Regions from separate parts of the Arthrobacter sp. NicSoilC5 genome, predicted to be linked through region 4. Evidence: riboswitches for the same ligand, from Rfam matches in the RefSeq annotation. Region 4 holds a riboswitch; each other region holds the start of a gene.
What was found. Region 4 has a riboswitch for cyclic di-AMP ahead of LDO22_RS13695 (glycoside hydrolase family 16 protein). Riboswitches for the same ligand answer to the same signal wherever they lie in the genome.
Positions count from the first base shown of each region.

Region 1: another riboswitch for cyclic di-AMP. It lies ahead of LDO22_RS17400 (hypothetical protein); the one in region 4 lies ahead of LDO22_RS13695 (glycoside hydrolase family 16 protein).
Region 2: another riboswitch for cyclic di-AMP. It lies ahead of LDO22_RS04110 (LysM domain-containing protein); the one in region 4 lies ahead of LDO22_RS13695 (glycoside hydrolase family 16 protein).
Region 3: another riboswitch for cyclic di-AMP. It lies ahead of LDO22_RS18055 (M23 family metallopeptidase); the one in region 4 lies ahead of LDO22_RS13695 (glycoside hydrolase family 16 protein).

Region 1 is NZ_AP024660.1:3,700,020-3,705,609, reverse strand. Features, by position in the region: gene LDO22_RS17410 (glycosyltransferase family 39 protein) at 1-400, shown strand, start outside; gene LDO22_RS17405 (glycosyltransferase family 39 protein) at 407-2,518, shown strand; cyclic di-AMP (ydaO/yuaA leader) riboswitch at 2,760-2,921, shown strand; gene LDO22_RS17400 (hypothetical protein) at 2,927-3,646, shown strand; gene LDO22_RS17395 (glyoxalase superfamily protein) at 3,865-4,314, opposite strand; gene upp (uracil phosphoribosyltransferase) at 4,359-4,994, opposite strand; gene LDO22_RS17385 (phosphatase PAP2 family protein) at 5,007-5,590, opposite strand, start outside.
Region 2 is NZ_AP024660.1:892,037-897,626, forward strand. Features, by position in the region: gene LDO22_RS04080 (metallophosphoesterase) at 1-81, shown strand, start outside; gene LDO22_RS04085 (glucose 1-dehydrogenase) at 234-1,127, shown strand; gene LDO22_RS04090 (DUF1810 domain-containing protein) at 1,170-1,616, opposite strand; gene LDO22_RS04095 (DNA alkylation repair protein) at 1,637-2,167, opposite strand; gene LDO22_RS04100 (TraR/DksA C4-type zinc finger protein) at 2,164-2,523, opposite strand; gene LDO22_RS04105 (lytic transglycosylase domain-containing protein) at 2,545-3,900, opposite strand; cyclic di-AMP (ydaO/yuaA leader) riboswitch at 4,125-4,324, shown strand; gene LDO22_RS04110 (LysM domain-containing protein) at 4,328-5,173, shown strand; gene LDO22_RS04115 (protein adenylyltransferase SelO) at 5,282-5,590, opposite strand, start outside.
Region 3 is NZ_AP024660.1:3,854,407-3,859,996, forward strand. Features, by position in the region: gene LDO22_RS18035 (cold shock domain-containing protein) at 225-608, shown strand; gene LDO22_RS18040 (DUF3027 domain-containing protein) at 615-1,160, shown strand; gene serC (phosphoserine transaminase) at 1,275-2,405, opposite strand; gene LDO22_RS18050 (metal-dependent transcriptional regulator) at 2,701-3,402, shown strand; cyclic di-AMP (ydaO/yuaA leader) riboswitch at 3,509-3,751, shown strand; gene LDO22_RS18055 (M23 family metallopeptidase) at 3,762-4,583, shown strand; cyclic di-AMP (ydaO/yuaA leader) riboswitch at 4,696-4,891, shown strand; gene LDO22_RS18060 (C40 family peptidase) at 4,962-5,590, shown strand, end outside.
Region 4 is NZ_AP024660.1:2,913,110-2,918,699, forward strand. Features, by position in the region: gene LDO22_RS13665 (FMN reductase) at 1-489, opposite strand, end outside; gene LDO22_RS13670 (PhzF family phenazine biosynthesis protein) at 595-1,443, opposite strand; gene rplI (50S ribosomal protein L9) at 1,525-1,977, opposite strand; gene rpsR (30S ribosomal protein S18) at 1,995-2,234, opposite strand; gene LDO22_RS13685 (single-stranded DNA-binding protein) at 2,360-2,935, opposite strand; gene rpsF (30S ribosomal protein S6) at 3,008-3,313, opposite strand; cyclic di-AMP (ydaO/yuaA leader) riboswitch at 3,701-3,849, shown strand; gene LDO22_RS13695 (glycoside hydrolase family 16 protein) at 3,856-4,959, shown strand; gene LDO22_RS13700 (glycosyltransferase family 4 protein) at 5,081-5,590, shown strand, end outside.

The DNA of each region.
Region 1 (5,590 bases), 790 kb from region 4:
AAATGGAATGGGCGGCGCAGCCGACGGCGCCGGTGGTCCCGGCGGGGCCGGCGGCCCCGGTGAGGGAACGGCCGATGCCGCGGTGACCGCGCTGCTCTCCTCCACCACCACGAAGTGGTCCGCGATCGTCTCCGGCGCCAGCCAGGCAGCAAGCCTGGAACTTGCCACGAACACCAACGTCATCGCGCTCGGCGGCTGGAACGGCGGGGATCCGTACCCCACGCTCGCCCAGTTCCAGGACATGGTGTCCAAGGGTGAGATCGGATATTACATCCAGGGCGGCGGCATGGGTGGCGGGATGGGCGGCCGGGGCGGCAACTCGGAGGTGGCGGCCTGGGTGCAGGCCAACTTCCAGGCCCAGACCGTGGGCAATTCCACCGTCTACGACCTGGCCAAGTAGCCCGCCATGGCCAGCCGCTACCCCAGCTCCATGACTTCAGGCCCAACAACCGGGTCCACGCGCCCCCGCCTGCATCACGCGTCGGGAGGGGGCGGGGCCACCACGGCCCGGGGGACCAGGCCCGGCAGCCGGCGCCGGGATCCCCTCGGCCGACGGCGGAACCTCGAACTGGCAGCGGTGCTGGCGGGCACGGCGGCGCTGTACTTGTGGAATCTCGGGGCGTCCGGCTGGGCCAACGCCTTCTACTCCGCCGCGGCCCAGGCGGGTTCGCAGGACTGGACGGCCTGGTTCTTCGGTTCCTCGGACGCTGCCAACTCCATCACGGTGGACAAGCCGCCGGCGTCCCTGTGGGTCATGGGGTTGTCGGTCCGGCTGTTTGGGCTGAACCCGTGGAGCATCCTGGTTCCTCAGGCGCTGATGGGCGTAGCGGCCGCCTGGCTGCTCTACCTGTCCGTGCGCCGGACCGCGGTGCATGCCACCGGAGATGCCACCGCTGCCCACCGGGCGGGCTTGCTGGGAGCCGCGGTGTTGGCCCTCACCCCGGTTGCCACGCTGATGTTCCGGTTCAACAACCCGGATGCCCTGCTGGTGCTGCTCATGACGGCGGCCGCGTACGCGGTCCTCCGCGCGGTCCAGGAGGACCGGTTGCGCTGGCTCCTGCTGGCCGGGGTGTTTCTGGGCTTTGGATTCCTGACCAAGCAACTGCAGGTCCTGCTGGTGGTTCCCGGTTTTGCCGTGGCCTACGCGGTTGCGGGGCCGGGCAGGCTGGGCCGGCGCCTGCTGCGGTTGGCCGCGGCCGGGGCGGCGATGGTGGTTTCCGCGGGCTGGTGGCTCGTGGCCGTGCAGCTGACGCCGGCCGGCATGCGGCCCTACATCGGCGGTTCGCAGGACAACTCCATCCTGGAGCTGACCCTCGGCTACAACGGACTGGGCAGGCTGACGGGCGACGAAACGGGCAGCGTGGGCGGCGGCAACGGCTGGGGCGTTCCCGGCCTGTTCCGGATGTTCAACAACGAGTTCGGTGGCCAGATCGCCTGGCTGCTGCCTTCCGCCCTGATCCTTGCGGCCGGCCTGCTGTGGGTCGGCCGGCGGGCACCGCGGACGGATCCGGTGCGCGCGTCCGTGCTGGTCTGGGGCTCCTGGGTGCTGGTGACCGGCCTGGTGTTCAGCTTCATGGCGGGCATCATCCACCCCTACTACGCCGTGGCGCTGGCGCCGGGCATCGCCGGGCTGACCGGCCTGGGCGCAGTCCTGCTGTGGCAGCACAGGCAGCAGGCGGCCGCCGCAATCGTGCTCGGGGCCGCAGTGGCCGCGGCAGCCCTGACGGCGTTCTCCCTGCTGGGCACCACCTCGGCCTACGGTCCGTGGCTGCGCTGGGTGGTCCTTGCAGGCGGGCTGGCCGGGGCAGTAGGAGCCGGTTTCAGCAAGTTCCTGGGTATGCGTTCGGTGCAGCGGGCGACGGCGGCCCTGGCCATCACGGCGTCGCTCGCCGGACCGCTGGCCTACTCCATCTCCACGGCCTCCACACCGCACAGCGGGGCAATCGTCAGTGCCGGCCCCACGGCCGGCTTCGGCGTTGGGCCAGGTGGTGCTCCCGCCGGCGTCCGGAACAGCCGGAACGGGTCCGGCCCGAACAGCACCGGCGGTTCAGGTATTGCGGGGCAAGGCAACACAAACCCGGGCAGTGCGGGGCAGGGCTTCCGGCAGCCGAACGCCCAGGGCGGCGCGGGCTTCGCGGGTGGCCGCGGGGGTGGCGTGGGTGGCCTCCTGGGTGCGCCCACGCCGTCGGCTGACCTGGTCGCCGCGCTCAAGAGCAGCGCCTCAAGCTACACGTGGGCCGCGGCCGTGGTGGGCTCCAACAACGCCGCAGGTTACCAACTGGCAACGGAGCTGCCGGTCATGGCGGTGGGCGGCTTCAACGGCACCGACCCCTCCCCCACGTTGGCGCAGTTCCAGGACCTGGTAGCCCGGGGAGAGATCCATTACTTTATCGGTGGCGGAGCCATGCGCTCCACCACCGGTTCGGACGCTGCCACCCGGATCGCGGAGTGGGTGGCAGCCAATTTCACGTCGCAGATCATGGGCGGCACTACGGTCTACGAACTGACCGGCCACTAGCGGAGGACGCCCCGGGGACCCGGCCTTGGGCTGCATGATGCTCTGGCACGCGAGTGCCCGGGGTGAATGGTGCCCGGGGGCCCGGCAGTCCATTACGGGGATACTCCCGGCGCAGTCAGACAACCCGACGCGCTGCCGGCCGTGACTTCCGTTACCTAAATGTGACTTTCATTTAATCTTCCTGTACCGTCGATTGGGTGCGGTCCCCGTTCGGGCCGCATATCCCGGGTTGACGCCAAGCTCTGCCGCTTCCCCGGATTTCCGATTGAGCAACGGCAGAGGCGGGGGACCCACCGTCCCGGGCAATGATTGCCCTTGGGGTTAAGCCAGTACGTGATTTTTCCGTACGGCCGGATGCCCTCATCCGAACCCGACAGCTAACTCCGCAGGTGTGAGAGGCGATCAATCATGTCCAAAAACACGGCAGAAGCACGCCTGCATGCCAAGGCTAAACATAAGGCCACGCAGCAGGCAAAGAAAACCACCCTCGGCCGCAGGGCCGGAATCCTCGCAGTATCCTGCGCGGTGCTGGTTGGGGTCGGCGCAGCCGGCCAGGCCACCAGCAGCATGGCCCCGGTGTCATCGACCCAGGCAACCCAGGCAGCGTCCGATGCCCAGATGAGCATCGAGAAGAGCGAGATCCGCTCCAACCCGGTGGAGAGCCCCGCTCCCGCCGCAATCGCAGTGGCGCCCCAGGCGGCGGAGCCCGCTCCCGCGGCCCCGGCACCCGCCGCCCCCGCGCCGGCCGCGCCAGCGCCTGCACCGGCACCTGCACCCGAGCCCGCCCCGGCTCCTGAGCCGGCACCCGCCGTCGCGGTCAACGACCCCGCTGGCGCCCAGGCCTACGCCGCCAGCCAGCTGGCCACATTCGGCTGGGGACCGGACCAGATGCAGTGCCTGCAGACCCTGTGGACCAAGGAATCCGACTGGACCACCACGGCCACCAATCCCAGCAGCGGGGCGTACGGAATCGTCCAGTCCCTCCCGGCCGAGAAGATGGCCAGCTCCGGCGCGGACTACCTCACCAACTACCGCACCCAGATCAACTGGGGCCTGGATTACATCAAGAAGAGCTACCAGTCCCCCTGCGGCGCACTGAACTTCCACCTGGCGCACAACTGGTACTAGGCACCGCTCCCCTGCGGCTGCGCGTCGAAGGACCACCCTCCGCGGAGCCTGCCCTGCATTGACCGCGGCCGACGGCGCGTCCCTGCTCTCCGCCGTCGTACGCCTTGGGCAGGGGCACAGCAGAGCATTGCAGCATCACCACTGCCCGCATCCAAACGGATGCGGGCAGTGGTGTTTTAACCCCCTGCTGTCTTAACCCCGGGTTGAGCTGCAGTGCCCTATGGTGCGGACGTTAGGGTCGCGGTGGTTGGGGTTGCGGAGCCTGTGATTGCGGTGCTTTCGGTTGCGTCCGGCCCGGCGTTCCGCCACGGGATGTACTGGACGGACCACTTGTTGCCGTCCGGATCGGCGAAGTACACGAAGTGGCCCCACGGCAGCACTTCGATATCACTGACGTCCACACCGTTGTTCTTCAGGTGGTCGTGTGCGGCCTGGATGTCGTCCACCACCAGCTGCAGGTTTGACCCCGTGCCCGGAGTTGCGTCCACCAGCCCCTCCCCCAAACAGATGGAGCAGGCGGATCCGGGCGGCGTCAGCTGCACAAAGCGGATGTCGTCCGAAGGCCGCTCGTCATAGTCGGCGTTGAAGCCCACCCTGTTGACGTAGAAATCCTTGGCGCGGTCGACGTCGGACACGGGGACAAAGACAAGTTCGAGTTTCCAGTCCATCCGCACAGGCTAGCGGCGGTGATCCTGCCGGAAAAGGGGGAAGGCTACCCTGCGATGCCGTACAGGCGGTCGCCGGCATCGCCCAGGCCGGGAACGATGTAGGACTTCTCGTTGAGCTTCTCGTCGATGGAGGCCAGGACGATGTGCACGTTCGCGTCGCCCAGTTCCTCCTCCAGCTTGGCCAGGCCCTCCGGGGCCGCCAGCAGGCAGATGCAGGTGACGTCGGACGCGCCCCGCTTGAAGAGGAACTTGATGGCCTCGCGCAGAGTGCCGCCGGTGGCCAGCATGGGGTCCAGGACGAATACCTGGCGGCCGGTCAGGTCCTCCGGCAGGCGCTCCGCGTAGGTGATGATGTCCAGCGTCTCCTCGTCCCGGGCCATGCCCAGGAAGCCAACCTCGGCGGTGGGGACCAGCTTGGTCATGCCCTCCAGCATGCCCAGGCCTGCGCGCAGGATGGGGACTACCAGCGGGGTGGGCTTGGTGAACGCCGTGCCAATGGTGGTGCTGACGGGGGTTTCGATGGTGACGGGCTCCGTGCGGACCTCCCGCGTGGCTTCGTAGGCCAGCAGGGTCACCAGCTCTTCCGTCAGCTGGCGGAAGACCGGCGACGGCGTGTTCTTGTCCCGCAGGACGGTGAGCTTGTGGGCGACCAGGGGGTGGTCAACAACGAGAGTACGCATCCCCCAAAACTATCATCCGGCGGTGTCCTTGTTGTGGCTGCCGTGGGCATGCTCCTTGCCGTCCCCGCCGTGGTGGTGCACTTCCTCTGCCACCACGTCACGGACGATCGGACGGTCGAACGACGGAGCCGCACCGGCGTGCTCCCGCCTGCGGACCAGGTGGAACAGCCTGTGGGCCAGTATCACGACGCCCACCCAGGTGAGGCCCAGCAGCCACCCTGCCATGACGTCCGTCAGCCAGTGGTGGCCTAGGAAGACGCGGCTGAGCCCCATGGCGATGATGAAAAGCGCGCCGGCCGTGATGGCGGTGACGCGCACCAGCATGGTGTTGAACTGGAGGCAGACGAGGTAGACCACCAGGCTGATCACCACGGTGGTATTCAGGGTGTGGCCGCTGGGGAAGGAGGGTGAATCCTCGTAGGGGGGCACCGCGTCCGCATGGTCCGGGCGGGTGCGGCCCACCAGTTTCTTGCCAAAGGTGGTGGCCATGATGGAGACCCCCGCCGCACCGCCGATCAGGACGAGCGGGCGCCAGTTCCGGCTGAGGAACGTCAGCCAGGCGGTCAGGATACTGGCAAGGATGGGCATGCCGATGC
Region 2 (5,590 bases), 2.0 Mb from region 4:
CCGGCATGTACCTTCATGGAGGCCGTGGTGGACGGCGGGCGGTTGGCGGAGGTCAGGCTGGTGGAGGTCAGCCGCGGCTGAGCCCGCGGAGCAGCTTGGCAGGGCGGCGGATTTCTGCCTAGGGTAGGAACCGTAAGCATGCTTAGTTTTTAGTGGTTGCCCCGGCAGCCCGGGGCTGCTGCACCATCCGGGCGAAGAACCAGCCCGCGTCCCGCACGAACAGGAGTACCACCATGACTGACCAGTACACCTTCCGTAATCCCGTGACTGCCTACGAAAAGATCTCCCCGCCCAAGCAGCACCAGCCCGAGCCCGGGCTCGATGCGGACCTGGCGCCCAAGGCCGACCTCGGCGAAGAGACCTACCGGGGCACCGGGCGGCTGGAAGGCCGCCGGGCCATCGTGACCGGCGCGGACTCAGGCATCGGGGCAGCAACGGCGATCGCTTTCGCACGGGAGGGCGCCGACGTCGTGCTTTCCTACCTGCCGCAGGAAGAGGAGGACGCCTCGCGCATTGCCGGACTCATTGAGGCCGCCGGCCGCAAGGCCGTCAAGGTACCCGGCGACCTGAAGGACTCCGCCGTGTGCCGGGAACTGGTGGACACGGCGGTGGCCGTGCTGGGCGGGGTTGACATCCTGGTCAACAACGCCGGAAAGCAGGTTGCGCAGGAGGACCTGCAGGACATCAGCGACGAGCAGTTCGACCACACGCTGAAGACCAACGTCTATGCCATGTTCTGGGTGACCAAGGCCGCCGTGCCGCACATGCCGGCGGGCTCAACCATCATCAACACCACGTCGATCCAGGCCTACAACCCGTCCCCCACGCTGGTGGACTACGCCACCACCAAGGCCAGCATCAACAACTTCACCAAGGGCTTGGCCCAGCAGCTGGCGCCCAAGGGAATCCGGGTAAACGCGGTGGCCCCGGGGCCCATCTGGACGCCCCTGCAGGTCAGCAGCGGCCAGCCCAAGGAGGAACTGCCCGAGTTTGGCCAGTCCACTCCCCTGGGCCGCGCGGGCCAGCCCGCCGAGCTCGCCCCCGCCTACGTCTTCCTGGCCTCGCCCGAGTCCAGCTATGTGGTGGGTGAGACGCTCAACGTCAACGGCGGCAGCCCAACACCGTAGCGCGCCCCGCGCTCCCCGCAGCAGCGGGACAGCCGCCGGAGGTCAGCCAGCCGCGTCCTGGCCGGCCAGGAGCTCGTCCGTGGCCGGGTCCGGTTCCCCGTTGAAGAACTGGGCCAGGACGGTCTTGAACACTGTTTCTCCGGGCGCCGCCCGGAGGAACAGTGTCATGCTGGAGCGGAGTTTCCTGGCGTCGATTCCGCCGAAAATGTCTTCGGCCGACTGGTCGGCGTGGTTTGCCAGGACCAGCGCGCACTCCAGGAGCCGCGGACCCAGCACCTCGTGGTCCAGGTAGGCGCGGGCCTCCGCCAGCGAGGAAATGGCGTACTTGCGGGACGTGTCGCTCTGTCCCAGCCCGGCAATCTGCGGGAAGACAAACCACATCCAGTGCCCGGACTTCCTGCCGACCTGCAGCTCGCCCAGCGCCTGCTCATAGGTTCCGCCGGTGTTTTGGGCGGCAACAAAACGCTCAAGGTCAAACGGTTCATTCATGTGGATCTCCTCGGTACGTTTCAAATGGACAAGTGTTTTTCAAGGGCGCCGGCCGCCGCCCGCAGCTGCGGGTCGGGGTCTTCCCGCCACCGCGCCAGGACAACACCTGCCCGCTGCCGCTCGCGCTCCCCCAGCCCCGCCAGCAACGGGACCAGGACGTCGGTAAGAAGGGGCCCGGTCAGGTCCGCCGCCTGCGCGGAGCGAAGGAAGCCCTCCAGCCGGGTCAGGTCAGAGTGACGGAGCAGCCGCAACCGTGACTGCAGCAGCACCACCGCTGCCAGGCGGCGCTCGAACACCGGCCGGGAACCGGGCCGCGGCTGACCCCACAGGGCGGAGGCCAGCATGACCGTGCCGTCATGGTCCAGGTCCTTGAACTTCCGCAGCGCATCACGCACGGTCCCGCGGACGGCCCCCACAGACGAACCATAAGAGGCCAGTACCCCGCCCAGCCGGGCGCCGACGTCGTCCGCACGATACCAGGCGCCCTCGTTCTGCAGGGTCCGGTCCACGAAATCCGCCGCCGCGGACACAACGTCCGCCGTACCGGTCACAGTCCGCGCCCGGACGCCGCGTGCCGGATGCAGTACGGGGTCCAGGGGCGGGCTTCAAGCCTGCCCTCGGCGATGGGCTCCCCGCAGACGGCGCAGGTTCCATAGGTCCCCGCCGCCAGCCGGGCAAGGGCCGCCTCAATCTGGTCCAGGCCCGCCGAACTCTGTTTCAGGAGCGCGGAGGCCTGTGAGAGTTCGAAGGCGATGGTGGCACCCTCGGGATCGTGCTCGTCGTCGACGTTGGAATCCTGGCGCGCCGAGTTTGCTGCCTCGATGTCCGCCCGCAGCGCCGGCAATAGTGCCAGGCGCCGCGCCCGCTCCTCTTCGAGCAGCGCACGGAACCGTTCGAAATCTGGCATGTTGACAGCCTAACGCGTCAGTCAGTACCAGTTCAGGGATACGGAGTGGTTCCAGGCCGCGCACGGGGAACCGTAGCGGTCGCGGATGTAGCCCAGGCCCCATTCGATCTGGGTGCGGTAGCTGGTGAGCCAGTCACCGCCGGCGCTGGCGTACTTCCCCGGGGGCAGGGCCTGCGGAATCCCATAGGCTCCGGAATAGGCGTTGGTGGCGGTGGTCAGCCAGTTGGACTCCTTGGTCCACAGCTGGGCCAGGCACAGGAACTGGTCCTGGCCCCACCCGTAGGCGGGCAGGCGTCCGGACGCGTAGCTTTTGGCCCCGGCGGGGTCGTTCACCGCACCGCCGGGAACAGAAGGCACGACGACGGCGGGAGGGCTTGGCGGGGCCGGTGCCGGGTCTTCCGGAGCGGGAGGGCCGGGGTTGCTGACGCCGGGATTGCTGACGGCGCCGGGGGCCGGACCGGGTTGGGCCGGATTGGCCTGGCCAGGGTCGGCAGCGGGTGCGGGCGCCTTTGGCTGCCGGGCTGCCACTGCGGCCGCCCTGGCTGCAGCCTCCGCCTGCCCGCGGGCCTGCTCCTCAGCGGCGGCACGTTTGGCCGCCTGGGCCGCCTCGTAGGCGGCCAGTGCGGCCTGGCCCTGGCGGTACTCACCCTCCATGGCCGCCGTCGTACCTTTCAGGGTGGCGAGCTGGGCGGTCAGCTCGCTGCCGTGCCGCTGCTCCTCTGCGACGCGCCGGGCCAGCGAATCCTGGGCGGAACGTGCGGCGTCCAGTTTTGCTTTCGCTTCCCCGGACAGGCGTTCCCGCTCGCTCCTGGCGGCTTTTTCCTGTTCGGTGAGGGCGGTGGCCGTCTTTTCGGCGGCGGCAGCATTGGCGACCAGGGTGGCAGTCTTGTCGCCCACGAGCTTGACCAGGTTGAGCCCCTGGACGCTGTTGGTTTCCAGGGCGTCCAGCGCGACGAAGAATCCTGCATTGGTACCGCCGGTCTTGTAGGACTGGACGGCCAGGGCACCGATGTCCTTCCGGTGCCGGGCCAGCTCCGCGTTGGCACGGGCAGCGTGGGCGGACAGGGTATCCAGGCGGGAGGTGGCTGCCTGCAGCGCGGCGTCTGCGGCGGCATAGTCGGCGGCCGAGCGCACGGCCATCCCGCCTGCTGCCTCCGAATCCGCCTCAAGGTCCGTCAGGAGTCCATTAATGGTGGCGATTTCTGCGGCTTTTGCCGCTTCGGACGATTTCGCCTCCTGCACGTCCGCCCAGGAGGGATACCCGCCGGGCGGTGGCGGCTCGTCGGCCGCCGCCGGCAGCATGGTGCCTGCGGCCAGGGCAAGGGCCAGGAGGCCTCCCTGCCAAGGGAGCCTCGCGATGGTCACGAACAGGGGCATAGTCCGGAAGCTTACCGCCGGATTCCCGCGCAACGCAGGCTGCTGTTTCCACATTGTTACCGTGCTCAACAGGAAAAGTATCAGCAGAGGTCCGCCCAGGAACGCCCTGGAATGTCCAGACGTTTGCGCAATGCGAGAGAAGAACCTCGTATGTTATCCAAATGTGACAATTGCGATGCACCTGGGTTATGGTCGACTGGTGTCCCTCTCAGACGGGACATTCCCGTCAGCATGCCGAGCCCTGCCGCTGATCATGGGATCCAACCGCTCCAGTTGGCAGGGACGGGGGAACCAAGTTTCCACGGCCATATTGTGGCCTAGGGGTTAAGTCGAATGCGCTTCCGCCTACCGCGGAGCCGCTTCCGGCCGGGTATCTCCAGCCCGAACCCGACAGCTCACCCCGCAGGCATGGGAGAGGCGATCAACCGTGTCAAAAAATTCCATTTCAGCCCGTCACCGCGCGACTCCGGCCCGCTCCATTGTGCTCGAGGGCCTCGCCGTAACAGCAAAATCCCAAGCCCGCTCGCTGGGCCGCCCGGCGCTCGCCGTTGCTGCAGCGTCCGGCATTGCCTTCGGAGTCGGCGCCCCGGCCCATGCAGGTGTATCCGGCCCGGACACCACTGAGCAGACCAGCGTCCAGGCCACCTCGGCACCCGCTGCCCCGGCCGCAGCCCCCGCTGCAGCAGCAGGCAACGTCCACACCGTCGTTTCCGGCGACACCCTTGGCGCCATCGCTTCAGCCTACGGCGTCAGCCTCAATGACGTGCTGTCCGCCAACGGCCTGGGACTGTCCTCGATCATCTACCCGGGCGACCAGATCCAGATTCCGGGCGCAGGCTACACCGCAGCCCCGGCGCCGGCCCCTGCAGCAGCACCCGTGCAGGCCGCAGCCGCCACCGCTCCGGCGAACACCGGCATGAACATGTCTTACGCCTCGGCAACCCCCGTGGCATCAACCACCGGCACCGGCACCGGCGCAGCGATCCTCGCCTCGGCCTACGGCCAGCTGGGCGTCAAGCAGGATTGCACCGCCATGGTCGAGAAGGCGCTGCGTTCCGTCGGCAAGTCCGTGGGCGACCTGGCCCCCACCCAGTTCTTCCAGTACGGCACCGTTGTAGGCGCTCCCGCCCCCGGCGACCTGATCATCACCTCCGGCCACGTGGGCGTTTACGCAGGCAACGGCCAGGTTGTCAGCGGCGGCGTCAACGGCTTCGACACGCAGGTGCACTCCATCAGCTGGCTCGGCGGCTACTCCGCTGTGCGCGTAGCCTAGTCTTCGCACTGTCCGGTGCCCTTGGCGGCCCCGGACGAAGCAGGAGGGTGGCAGCCGGGAATACCGGTTGCCACCCTCCTGTCGTTTTGCCCCCGCGGCCCGCTGCGGTCAGGTGCCGCAGAAGGTCATGTAGCTGCCGAAGTCGTCGGGCGCCCCCTGCAGGTAGCGTTCCAGGCCGGGCCGCTCGGTGAAGGGGGCGCTGACCGCCTCCAGCAGTTGCTGCAGTGGAGCCAGGTTTCCGGCGGTGGCAGCGGACAGCGCCTCTTCCACCAGGTGGTTCCGCGGAATGTAGGCCGGGTTCACGCTGTCCATCAGCTCCGGGTCAGGTTGCAGCGCCTGCCACCGGTCCAGCCAGGCATCGAGGGCGGCCAGGTCGAGGACCATGCCGCGCACGGGACGAAGGTCCCCGCGGGCCGC
Region 3 (5,590 bases), 940 kb from region 4:
GGACGCAACGCTACCGCGCCCGCAGCGGTGCGGGTAAAAGCCGGGGCCTTGCGCCTGCGGCGGAACAGTGCTGCCCAAAGCATCAATAGGCCATGCGGCAGGATAACCTTGAAGCATACAGACCAACACGGTTTCCGTTTGCCATACCCTGAACCCGCACAACAATGCGGATGCGGTGGCAGCCGGCCGTGTCTCATGACAGCAGAACGAAGAAGGTTGATTACGTGCCTACCGGCAAGGTCAAGTGGTATGACAAGGACAAGGGCTTTGGGTTCCTAGCGGGCGAAGACGGCCAGGAGGTTTTCCTGCCCAAGTCATCGTTGCCCGAGGGCGTCACGGAGCTGAAGGCCGGCACCCGGGTGGAGTTCGGAGTAGCTGACGGGCGCAAGGGCGCCCAGGCACTGGGCCTGCGGGTGCTGGACAAGACGCCATCCATTGCCAAGGCCAAGCGTCCCAGCGCCAAGGACCTCGCCCCGCTGGTGCAGGACCTGGTGACCGTCCTGGACAACCTGTCCGGGACCCTGTCCAAGGGCAAGTACCCGGACGGCAACAAGGGCAAGGCCATTGCTGCCGCCCTGCGCAAGGTCGCCGACGAGCTGGACGTTTAGGCGCCCATGACTCCCGATTCTGAACAGCTGGGCACGCCAGTGCAGGAGCAGGCCGCCAAGACTCCGGCCAAGCGCAAGGCCGGCGTGCCCGTGTGGCGCACAGGCAAGCCGGACGCCTTCCTGGCCGCGGCGGTGGACACTGCCCGGACCGCGTTGGAGGGCATCACGCCGGCGGCCACCATTGGCCCGCACCTGGCGGCCAAGAGCGAGGGCGACCGGCTGGTCACGCACCTGTTCGAGTCGAGGCTGCCCGGCTACGCAGGGTGGCAGTGGTACGCGGTGCTGACCCGCAACTCGCGCTCCAAGGTGGTTACGGTCAATGAGCTGGGCCTGCTGCCGTCCGAGGATTCGATCCTCGCCCCCGAGTGGGTGCCCTGGGCCGAACGCGTCCGCCCTGAGGACCAGCAGCAGGAGTCCGAAGCAGACGCCCCTGAAGCGAATGCCCCTGAAACGGACAGCCCTGAAGTTGACGCCCCTGCAGGGTATGGCCAGGAATCAGCGGAAGAGGCCCGGGATTCGACGGACGACGCCGGCACCCAGGCAGGAGCCTGACCGCACCTCCGCCGGGAAACCGGCCACCCCCTGGCCGGGGACAACGAAAAACGGCGCCGTCCGGGAAGAACCCGGGCGGCGCCGTCGTACGTTATGCGTACGTGCAGGCCGTGCCTACTTCCGCAGCTCGCCCACCACGTAGTCGATGCTGGACAGCAGGGCCGAGACATCGTCCGGCTCGATGGCCACGAAGGTGGCGATGCGCAGCTGGTTGCGGCCCAGCTTCCGGTAGGGCTCCGTGTCCACGATGCCGTTGGCGCGCAGGACCTTGGCAACAGCTGCCGCATCAACCGATTCGTCGAAGTCGATGGTGGCGATGACGTTGGAGCGTTCCTCCGGGTTGGCCACGAACGGGGTGGCGAAGTCGGAGGCCTCGGCCCAGCTGTAGATGCGCCCTGCGGAGTCAGCCGTGCGCGCGGCGGCAAAGTCCAGGCCGCCGTTGGAGTTCAGCCACTGGACCTGGGCGTCCAGGGTGACCAGCGTGGACAGCGAAGGCGTGTTGTACGTCTGGTTCAGGCGGGAGTTGTCGATGGCGGTCTGGAGGTCCAGGAAATCCGGGATCCACCGGCCGCTGGCCTTGATCCGCGCGGCACGGTCGATGGCGGCGGGGGAGAACAGGCCAAGCCAGAGGCCGCCGTCGGAGGCGAAGTTCTTTTGCGGGGCGAAGTAGTAGACGTCGCTCTGGGCAACGTCCACGTCCAGGCCGCCGGCCGCCGAGGTGGCGTCCACCAGCACCAGCGATCCCTCGTCGGCCCCGGAGACGCGCGTGACCGGCGCCGCCACACCGGTGGAGGTCTCATTCTGCGGCCAGGCATAGACGTCCACGCTGGCCTCGGCCTGCGCCGCCGGACGGGTGCCGGGCTCGGACTTGATAATCGAGGAGGACTCCAGGAAGGGCGCCTTGTTGGTGGCTGCGGCGAACTTTGACCCGAATTCACCGAAGGAGAGGTGCTGGGCCTTCTTCTCCACCAGGCCAAAGCTTGCGATGTCCCAGAACGCCGTGGAGCCGCCAACGCCGAGGACCACCTCATACCCCTCCGGGGCACGGAAGAACTGGCTCAGGCCGTCGCGGACGGATCCGACCAGGTTCTTGACCGGCGCCTGCCGGTGCGAGGTGCCGAGGATGGTCTTGGACGCTGCTGCCAGGGCATCAATCTGTTCCTGGCGGACCTTTGACGGGCCGGCGCCGAACCGCCCGTCCTTGGGCAGGAGGTCGGCGGGGATCGTGATGCTGGTGTCGCTCACAGGTGCTCCAATTCGGCGGGGACGAAAACTTTGGTCCGGACGGGCGGGTAAGGGGTGGCCGGCAGTGCGCGGTGGCTGCGCGGCAGGCCTGTTCCATTCTGCCTGAAGGGCAGTGGGTGCGGGAGCCGGAGGGGGCAAAGTCCAGACAATGAGACGGTCCCGTCCAGGGTGGCTGCGCAGGGGGCAGCTATTCGGACAAAGTCAAAATAGGCTAAGCTAGCCCCCGGACTACCTCGCGGGAACAGAGCGGTACGGTGGGACAACGCAAGGTACTGCGCTCGAGGAGCTGAGCTGGATGACGGATCTGATCGACACTACGGAGATGTACCTCAGGACCATCCTGGAGCTTGAGGAAGAAAACATCGTTGCCCTTCGGGCCCGTATCGCCGAGCGTCTGCGCCACTCCGGCCCCACGGTGTCCCAGACCATCGGCAGGATGGAACGCGACGGACTCGTCGTCGTCTCCGGCGACAGGCACCTGGAACTTACGGACACGGGCCGCAAGCGGGCCACCGAGGTCATGCGCAAGCACCGGCTGGCCGAACGCCTGCTGGCTGACGTCATCGGTTTGGACTGGGCCTACGTGCACGACGAAGCCTGCCGCTGGGAACACGTCATGAGCGAGCGCGTTGAGCGGCGCATCTACGAGATGCTGGACCACCCCACCGAATCGCCCTACGGCAACCCGATCCCCGGCCTCGCCGCCCTGGGCGGACAGCCGGCCACCGGCTTCGCCGACGCGGTCATCAGCCTGGTGGAGGCCATGAAGGGCTACGGCCCCGCCTCTGCCGTGACCATCAGCCGGCTGGCCGAACCCATCCAGGTGGAGCCCGAACTGCTGGCGCAGCTGGACGAAGGCGGGATCCGGCCCGGCGCCGCCGTTGCGCTGGAACGCGTGGGAGATTACATCTCCGTGCGGGTGTCCGGAATCGAAGGGGCACTGGAGCTGCCGCCCGAGGTTGCCGCGCATGTTTTTGTCGCCGTCACCCAGCCCTGAGCCGCGCCTCATACCCCAGCGAAGCGCTTCCACGCAAAGATAACGGAATTGTTACCTAGGGTCTTAAGGCCCTATAGTGGAACCAATCGTTGATACTTAAGCGTTACCCGATCCGGAGCCGAGCTCTGCCAGCGGATCGGGTGCATGAGTCGTTACTGGCAGAGGCGGGGGAACCACAATTGGCAGCGGGGGACTGCCTTGGGGTGAAGTCCGTCAGCAGCAAGCCTCTCCAGTGAAGGATTCTTCCGGGAATACCCCTGTGCAGAAGCTTGCCCATGACGGGCCGGGTCTTTGATCTCTCTGACCCGAATCCGACAGCTAACTCCGCAGGCTTTTCCAGAGAGGAACCCTTCTTGACCATGCAGACCTCCCGGGGCCGCCGCCGCGCGGCAGGCCCCCCTTCGGCACCGCGGGTTGTCGAAGATGTCGCAGCGGAGCGCCCCCGCGATCTGCATCGTGACGCGCGCCGCCGCCGGGGTCCGTTCCGGCAGGTGACGGAGTTTGCCGCCGCCAGCGGCATCGGCCAGAAAGCCGGAATCGCCCTGGCCGCCACCGGTCTGGTGCTGACGGTCACGGTGCCCGCCACCAGCCCCGTCATGGCCACCGATGCCGCCGGCAACGCGCCACTGGCAGCTTCCGCCGTCAGTCCGCAGCCCCAGATTTCCGCTGATATCGGCGCCCAGATCGACTTCAGCCGCTCGGCAGTGGTGACCCAGGCCGACCCCGACGGGAAGCTGAAGCAGCTCCTGAGCGCCCAGTCCGCCGGCTCCGTCACGCGGGCCGCCTCGGCCGGCACCCTGGCCGCACCGCTGGCATCCCTCACCACCGCGTCGCCCTTTGGCTACCGGGTGAGCCCCATCACCGGCGGCTCCGGAGACTTCCACCGCGGCCAGGACTTCGTGGCGCAGTGCGGAACGTCCGTCCTGGCGGCCGCAACCGGCACCGTGACCTTCGCAGGCTGGCACCAGTACGGCGGTGGGAACCGGGTGGTCATCGATCACGGCAATGGGCTGGAGACCACCTACAACCACCTGTCGTCGTTCAACGTCAAGGTCGGACAGACCGTCTCCCGCGGCGAGGTCGTGGCGCTCAGCGGCACCACGGGCGCCTCCACCGGCTGCCACCTGCACTTTGAGGTCCAGGTCAACGGCGAAGTGGTCGATCCCATGGGCTGGCTGTAACCGAATGAGTGTGCACTCTCAGATCGCAGTGACCTGCCGTGACCTGAATGTGACATTGAAACAAAACTGCTGTACCGTCTAACTCGCGTCAACTTTTCCGAAGTTGACGCTCTTGAGTGGATTGCCTAACTCTGCCACCGCTCAAGGTCCGTTCGCATTTCATCGTCTGGCAGGGGCGGGGGAACCAATTTTGGCCTTCATTTCCTGAAGGCCTTGGGGTTAAGTCATGAGCTTCCCAGGAAGCAGAGTGGCCGGGTGACTCCCATCCGAATCCGACAGCTCACCTCGCAGGCATTGGGAGAGGCTACCTTCGTGTCTTCACGCCATCATTCTGCGCGCCACCGTGCGCAAACGGTTCGCACCAACCCCCTGGACGCCGTGTCCAAGGCCGTCAGTGCAAATGCCGGGACCGTAGGCCGCCAGGCTGCCGTTGTGGCAGCCGCATCGGGCCTTATCCTGAGCATGGGCCTGCCCGCCACCGCAGCTGACACCACCGCCGGTGTCTCCGCATCCACCGAGTCCGGTTCGGCCCAAACGGCCCTCGCCGTCACCGCCGCCCCCACGGCCACGGTTTCCTTCGAGCGTCCCGCCGTCAAGACCACCGCAGCTCCAAAGGTGGAAGCGGTGCGTCCCCAGTCCACCGCACCGGCCGTGCGCGACGCCGCTGCCACCGCAGGCCAGGATGCTGCCCCTGCCGCCAAGGCTGCCGAGACTGTCTCCGCCGCAACCTCCGGTATTGCAGCAATCGCCTACACCGGCATTGGCCACTCCTACGTCTGGGGCGGCACCAGCCCCGTCACCGGCTGGGACTGCTCCGGGTTCGTCCAGTGGGTCTACGCCCAGGCCGGCATCAGCATCCCCCGCACCAACGCGTGGAACATCATGACCCCCACCTCCACCCCGCAGCCGGGCGATCTTGTGGTCCAGAACGGCGGCGCGCACGTGGGCATCTACGTCGGCAACGGCATGATGGTCAGCGCACTCAACCCTTCCCAGGGCACGCTGCT
Region 4 (5,590 bases):
TGCCCCGCCTTCCTCGGCGGTTCCCCAGTCCTGGGGCCCAGCGAAGACGCCGGTGGCCGCAATGATCGTCCGAAGGTAGCTGAACAGGGGCCGAAGAGCGTAGTCCAGGACCATCTGGTGCCGGTCCGTTCCACCGGTGGCACCCAGCAGGACGGCCTTGCCATCCAGCGACTTGGGATCCAGGACGTCGATGAAGGACTTGAAGAGACCACTGTAGGAGGCGCTGAAGACCGGGGTCACGGCGATGATTCCGTCCGATGCCTCCACACCCGCGATGACGTCCGCCAGCCTCGGGGCGGCGTAGCCGGTGACGAAGTTGTTGGCGATGTCCACCGCAAGGTCGCGGAGCTCGACGACGTCCACGGCCACCTGGTAGCCGCCTGCCTCAAGCTGCCTCGCAGCAGCCGCTGAAAGCTGGTCGGCCAGCAGCCGGCTCGATGAGGGGACGCCAAGTCCTGCGGAGAGGACTGTGATGCGGCGGGTTTCCATGGCATTCTCCTGGTGCTCGTTCAAATCATCATACATGCGTTTGCATCTATACCGTTGAACTGCCGCAGGTGGCGGAGTATTCCCGGAGGTTCTGCGGGACCCTGATCAGAGCAGGACGGTTCCCTGGATGCACGTGGTCGATTCGCCGCCCACCCAGATGTCCCCGCCCTCAGCGCTCACATGGATGCGCCCGGCCCGGCCCAGCACGGTCCCCTGCGAAGCCACGTACTGCTCCGGCGCCCTGCCGGTTCCCATCAGCCATTGGGCTGCACCGGCATTGAAGCTGCCGGTGACGGGGTCCTCCGCCATCGCGTCACCGGGCAGGAACGTGCGCACCTCAAAGTCGGCGCCGGTGCCGGGAGCATGCGGCCCTATGACGCCGATCTTCAGGTCGCCCATGGCTGCGTGGTCCGGTTCCAGGGCCAGCACCTGCCCGGCGGACTGCAGCAGGACACCGATCCATTCCGGCCCGTTCACCAGCCAGCACGCGTCGACGATGTCGCCGGGGGCCACCCGCAGCGCCGCTGCCAGCTGCCGGCGGACGGGCTCCTCCACGGGGCCGGATCGCGTCAGGGGCGGCGCGGCGAAAGCCAGCCTCCCGCCGTCGCGCTTGATCCGGACAAGCCCCGCCGCGCATTCCTGCACCACGCAGCCGTCGGACTTCGGCACCCCTCCGCTTTCCAGCCAGGTATGGGCAGAGCCCAGAGTCGGGTGGCCCGCAAACGGGAACTCCTCGCTCCCGGTGAAAATCCTGACCCGGTAATCGGCGCGGGGATCCCGGGGAGGCAACAGGAAGGTGGTTTCCGAGAGGTTGGTCCAGTTGGCGAAATGCTGCATGGTCGCCGCGTCCAGGCCTTGGGCATCAAGCACGACGGCGAGCGGGTTGCCACGGTAGGCCAGTCCGGCGAAAACATCCACTTGGTGGAAGGGGCGGGGGCGGGGGTTCGGGTTCACCGGAGCAGGCTACCACCGCACAAACGAAAGACCCCCGCCGCCGGAGTCCGGCGACGGGGGTCGTGACGTGGAGTGGGGAAATTACTTTCCTGCCACCACGTCCAGTTCGATCACAGCGGCAACGTCAGCGTGGAGGCGGACGTTGGCCTGGTAGGAACCGACCGACTTGATGTGTGCGGGCAGTTCAACCTTGCGCTTGTCGATCTTGCCAAGGCCAGCGGCCTCAACAGCGTCGGCGACGTCGCCCTGCTTGACGGTGCCGAACAGACGGCCGGACTCGCCGGCCTTGACGACCAGCTTGACCGGCTTGGCGGACAGTGCAGCGGCCTGCTTCTGAGCATCTTCCAGGGAAGCGTGCTCGCGGGCGGCGCGGGCAGCCTTGATGGACTCAACCTGCTTCTCGCCACCCTTCGACCAGGTCAGGGCGAAGTTGCGGGGCAGCAGGTAGTTACGTGCGTAACCGTCCTTGACCTCGACAACATCGCCGGCAGCACCGAGACCGGTGACTTCGTGGGTCAGAATGAGCTTTGCCATGTTAGTTAATCCCTTCCTTAGCCGCGGCCAGCGCCGGAGTAAGGCAGCAGAGCAACTTCGCGGGCGTTCTTGATTGCCTGGGCGATCTTGCGCTGTTCCTGCACCGTGACGCCAGTGACGCGACGGGCGCGGATCTTTCCGCGGTCGGAGATGAACTTGCGCAGCAATGCTACGTCCTTGTAGTCGATGACAGTGATGTCAGCGGCCTTCAAGGGGTTGGACTTTGGTTTGGGCTTACGGAGTTCAGCCTTAGCCATCGTGGAGCTCCTATTCTAGGGAGCCCGTGGATATTGATCCACGGGATGGTGGTGGTCCGACGGCGGCAGTGCCTTGGGTGCGTGGCGCACCCGGGCAGTCCCGGCGCCGGGCCGTTATTTGGGTTTTAGAAGGGAGGTTCGGAATCGGGGCCGTTGCCCCAGCCGCCTGCGTTGGAGACACCGGGCGTAGCCCAGGGATCGTCCTGTGCAGCCTGCTGGTTGCCGCCGCCCCAACCTCCACCGGAGTTGCCGCCCTGATTTCCACCAGAGTTGCCTCCTCCGAAGCCACCGCCGCTGTTGCGGCCGCCGAAGCCGCCGCCACCCTGTCCGCCGGAGCGCTGGGTGCGGTTGACCTTGGCATTGGCGTAGCGCAGGCTGGGGCCGATTTCGTCGACCTCAAGCTCGATAACGGTGCGCTTTTCGCCTTCTTTTGTTTCGTAGGAACGGCTCTTCAGGCGGCCGGTCACGATGACGCGCATGCCCTTGGTCAGGGATTCGGCGACGTTCTCGGCTGCTTCACGCCATACGGCAGCGCGGAGGAACAGGGTTTCCCCGTCCTTCCACTCGTTGGACTGGCGATCAAAGGTGCGGGGGGTGGAAGCGATGGTGAAGTTCGCTACTGCCGAACCTGACGGTGTGAACCGCAATTCCGGGTCATTGGTGAGGTTACCGATGACCGTAATGGTGGTCTCGCCTGCCATCTACTGCCTCCTTGTTCGATCCTGGGTGAAGAGTGCGTTTCCTGCGGGGTAAAGAATGAAGACGGTGCTGAATTACTCAGCAACAACCTTCTGCTCTTCGGGGCGGGTGATCTTGGTGCGCATGATGGTCTCGTTAAGAGACAGCTGGCGGTCAAGTTCCTTGGCGGTCTCCGGCTTGGCGGTGAAGTTCACCACGGCGTAGATACCTTCGGACTTCTTCTTGATGTCGTAAGCCAGACGGCGACGGCCCCAGATGTCAACCTTTTCGATGGTTCCACCATCGTTGGTGATGACGTTCAGGAACTTCTGAAGCGACGGCTCAACGGTACGCTCTTCGACCTCGGGGTCGATGATTACCATCAATTCGTAAGGACGCATATGTGAACCCACCTCCTTTGGGCTAAGCGGTTACGGCATTTCCGTAACAGGAGGTTCATTTGCGATTCCGTGCAATGCCTTGCCGCCGGAACGGAGGCAGGACGCAGCACAGACTTCAATATCTTAGTGCATTTGGACCCGATAGGCGATTCGCGCTTGACCCAAGGCTAGCCCCGGTGGAGGTGGGCAGCAGCCGCAGGTTCAGCCATGTGGAAAACCCTGCCGTCACTGGCGCCCATACCAATGCACTTTGCCGACAGGGGAGCGCCACGCCAACGCAGTGAGGTCCGTTACCTAATTGTGATTCGCAGACCCTTTTCGTGTACGGTCGTCCGGGGGCCGCCCCCAGCCGGCTCCAGTCCCGGATGCCGCCCAACTCTGCCGCGTCCGTGATTATCACCAGATTCCAGGCAGAGGCGGGGGACCCAAGCGTCCCGGGCACGGCAACGCGCCTGCCCTTGGGGTGAAGCCGCAGCACGCGGCCGCATGCCCTCATTCGAACCCGACAGCTAACTCCGCAGGCGACGAGAGGTAGCATCCCCATGCCCGCACCCCGCAAAGGCAGCGCCAAACGAGCGCACCGTTATCAAAATGAGACAGATCCCGCCCGGACATCCCCGGCCTTCAAGTCCGGTGCTCCGGCCCGGGCGCGCCGCCGCTGGCCCCTTGCCGCCGGTCTTGCCGCAGCACTCCTCGGAGCAGGTTCCCTTGGCCTGGGCCTGACCCACGGTGACGGAACCGCTGACGTGGCGCGGGTGGCGAGTGCAGAGGATGCCGGCAGCGCCGCACCCACCCAAACTCCGGACATTCCGGTCCCCGCTCCAACGCCAGTCCCGGCAGTCGAGGCCGCTCCTGCCGCCGCTCCTTCGCCGGCAGAGGCACCGGCACCTGCCCCCGCAGCAGTACCGGCACCCGCTGCCCCTGCCCCTCCCTCCGAAGCACCCATCGCTGTGGCGCCGGCGGCGGCACAGCTGGCCAGCACCGGGACGCCTGCGCCCGCCGGGGTCCCGGGGAACTGGACCATGACCTTCGCCGACGAGTTCAACGGGGCCGGACTGGACACCGCGAAGTGGTCCGGCTGCTGGTTCTCCCCCGGTTGCGGAACCATGAACAAGGTCTCCACCAGCCCGGCGAACGTCTCCGTGGCCAACGGGAACCTGGCCCTGGGGCTCAGCTCATCCACCTCCGGCGGACTGGTATCCACCAACCCGAAGGGCGGGGCGGGGACCGGCTTCCAGTTCACCACCGGCTACGTCGAGGCCAGGATCAAGTTCCCGGGCAACGCCAACGGCCTCTACAACTGGCCTGCCTTCTGGACCACCGGACAGTCGTGGCCGGCCACCGGCGAGAATGACATCGCCGAGGTCCTGCAGGCCAAGATGACCGTGAACTACCACTCCGGTTCCGGCTCCCACAACCAGGGCGGCGTGGGCGGCAACTGGGCCAACGAGTACCACACCTTTGGCCTGCACCGGATGGCAAACTCCTCGGACGTGTACTTCGACGGCGTCAAGGTCAAGTCCTACCCCACCGACGACGGAAATGCCCCGCAGTACATCGTGCTGAATGTCGGCGCCTCCTCCACGAACCCGGCCTACGGCGCGCCGTCCCAGATGATGGTGGACTACGTGCGCGCCTGGCAGTAGCAGGCCACGCCCCCAGGTGAAAGGGCGACGGCGGGATCTCCCGCCGTCGCCCTTTTTCGGCTTCCCTCAAGGTTGCCTAAAGCAACCCTCCGGCGACGATGTGATCCAGTACACTCTTGCAATGAAGCTCCTGTACGTGACGGAAAGCGTGCCCAACCGGGATCCGGAACTGGGGGACGGAAGCTCGATGATCCCGTACGAAGTAATCCTGCACCTCCCCCCTGGCATTGCCGTCACGCTGCTGACTTTCTCGGGTCCTGTTCCGGTTCCGGCAGAGATCAGGAACCGCTGCGATACCATGTACGAACTGGCCCCGCGCGAGGAACTTTCGGCCTTTGCCCGCTCCATGGGCGGCCTCACCGGATTGGGAAAGCACCGGCGGTCCACCCCCTCCGCCCGCGCCGCCGCGGCCCGGTTGTCCGCAAGCCGGGACGCCACCCTGATCCATGGCCCCCATGCCCTCTTCCTGTCCCACTGCGTCACCGGTCCCCTGGTGCTGCAGACAGTGGACCCCTGGTCCATCCGGGCCGGCATGGACACCGCCATCGCCCGTACCTTCCGGCCCGCCTACCGGCTGCGCGAACAATTGGCCGCCCGCGCTGAACGGCAGCTGCCGCCCCGGGCCAGGCTC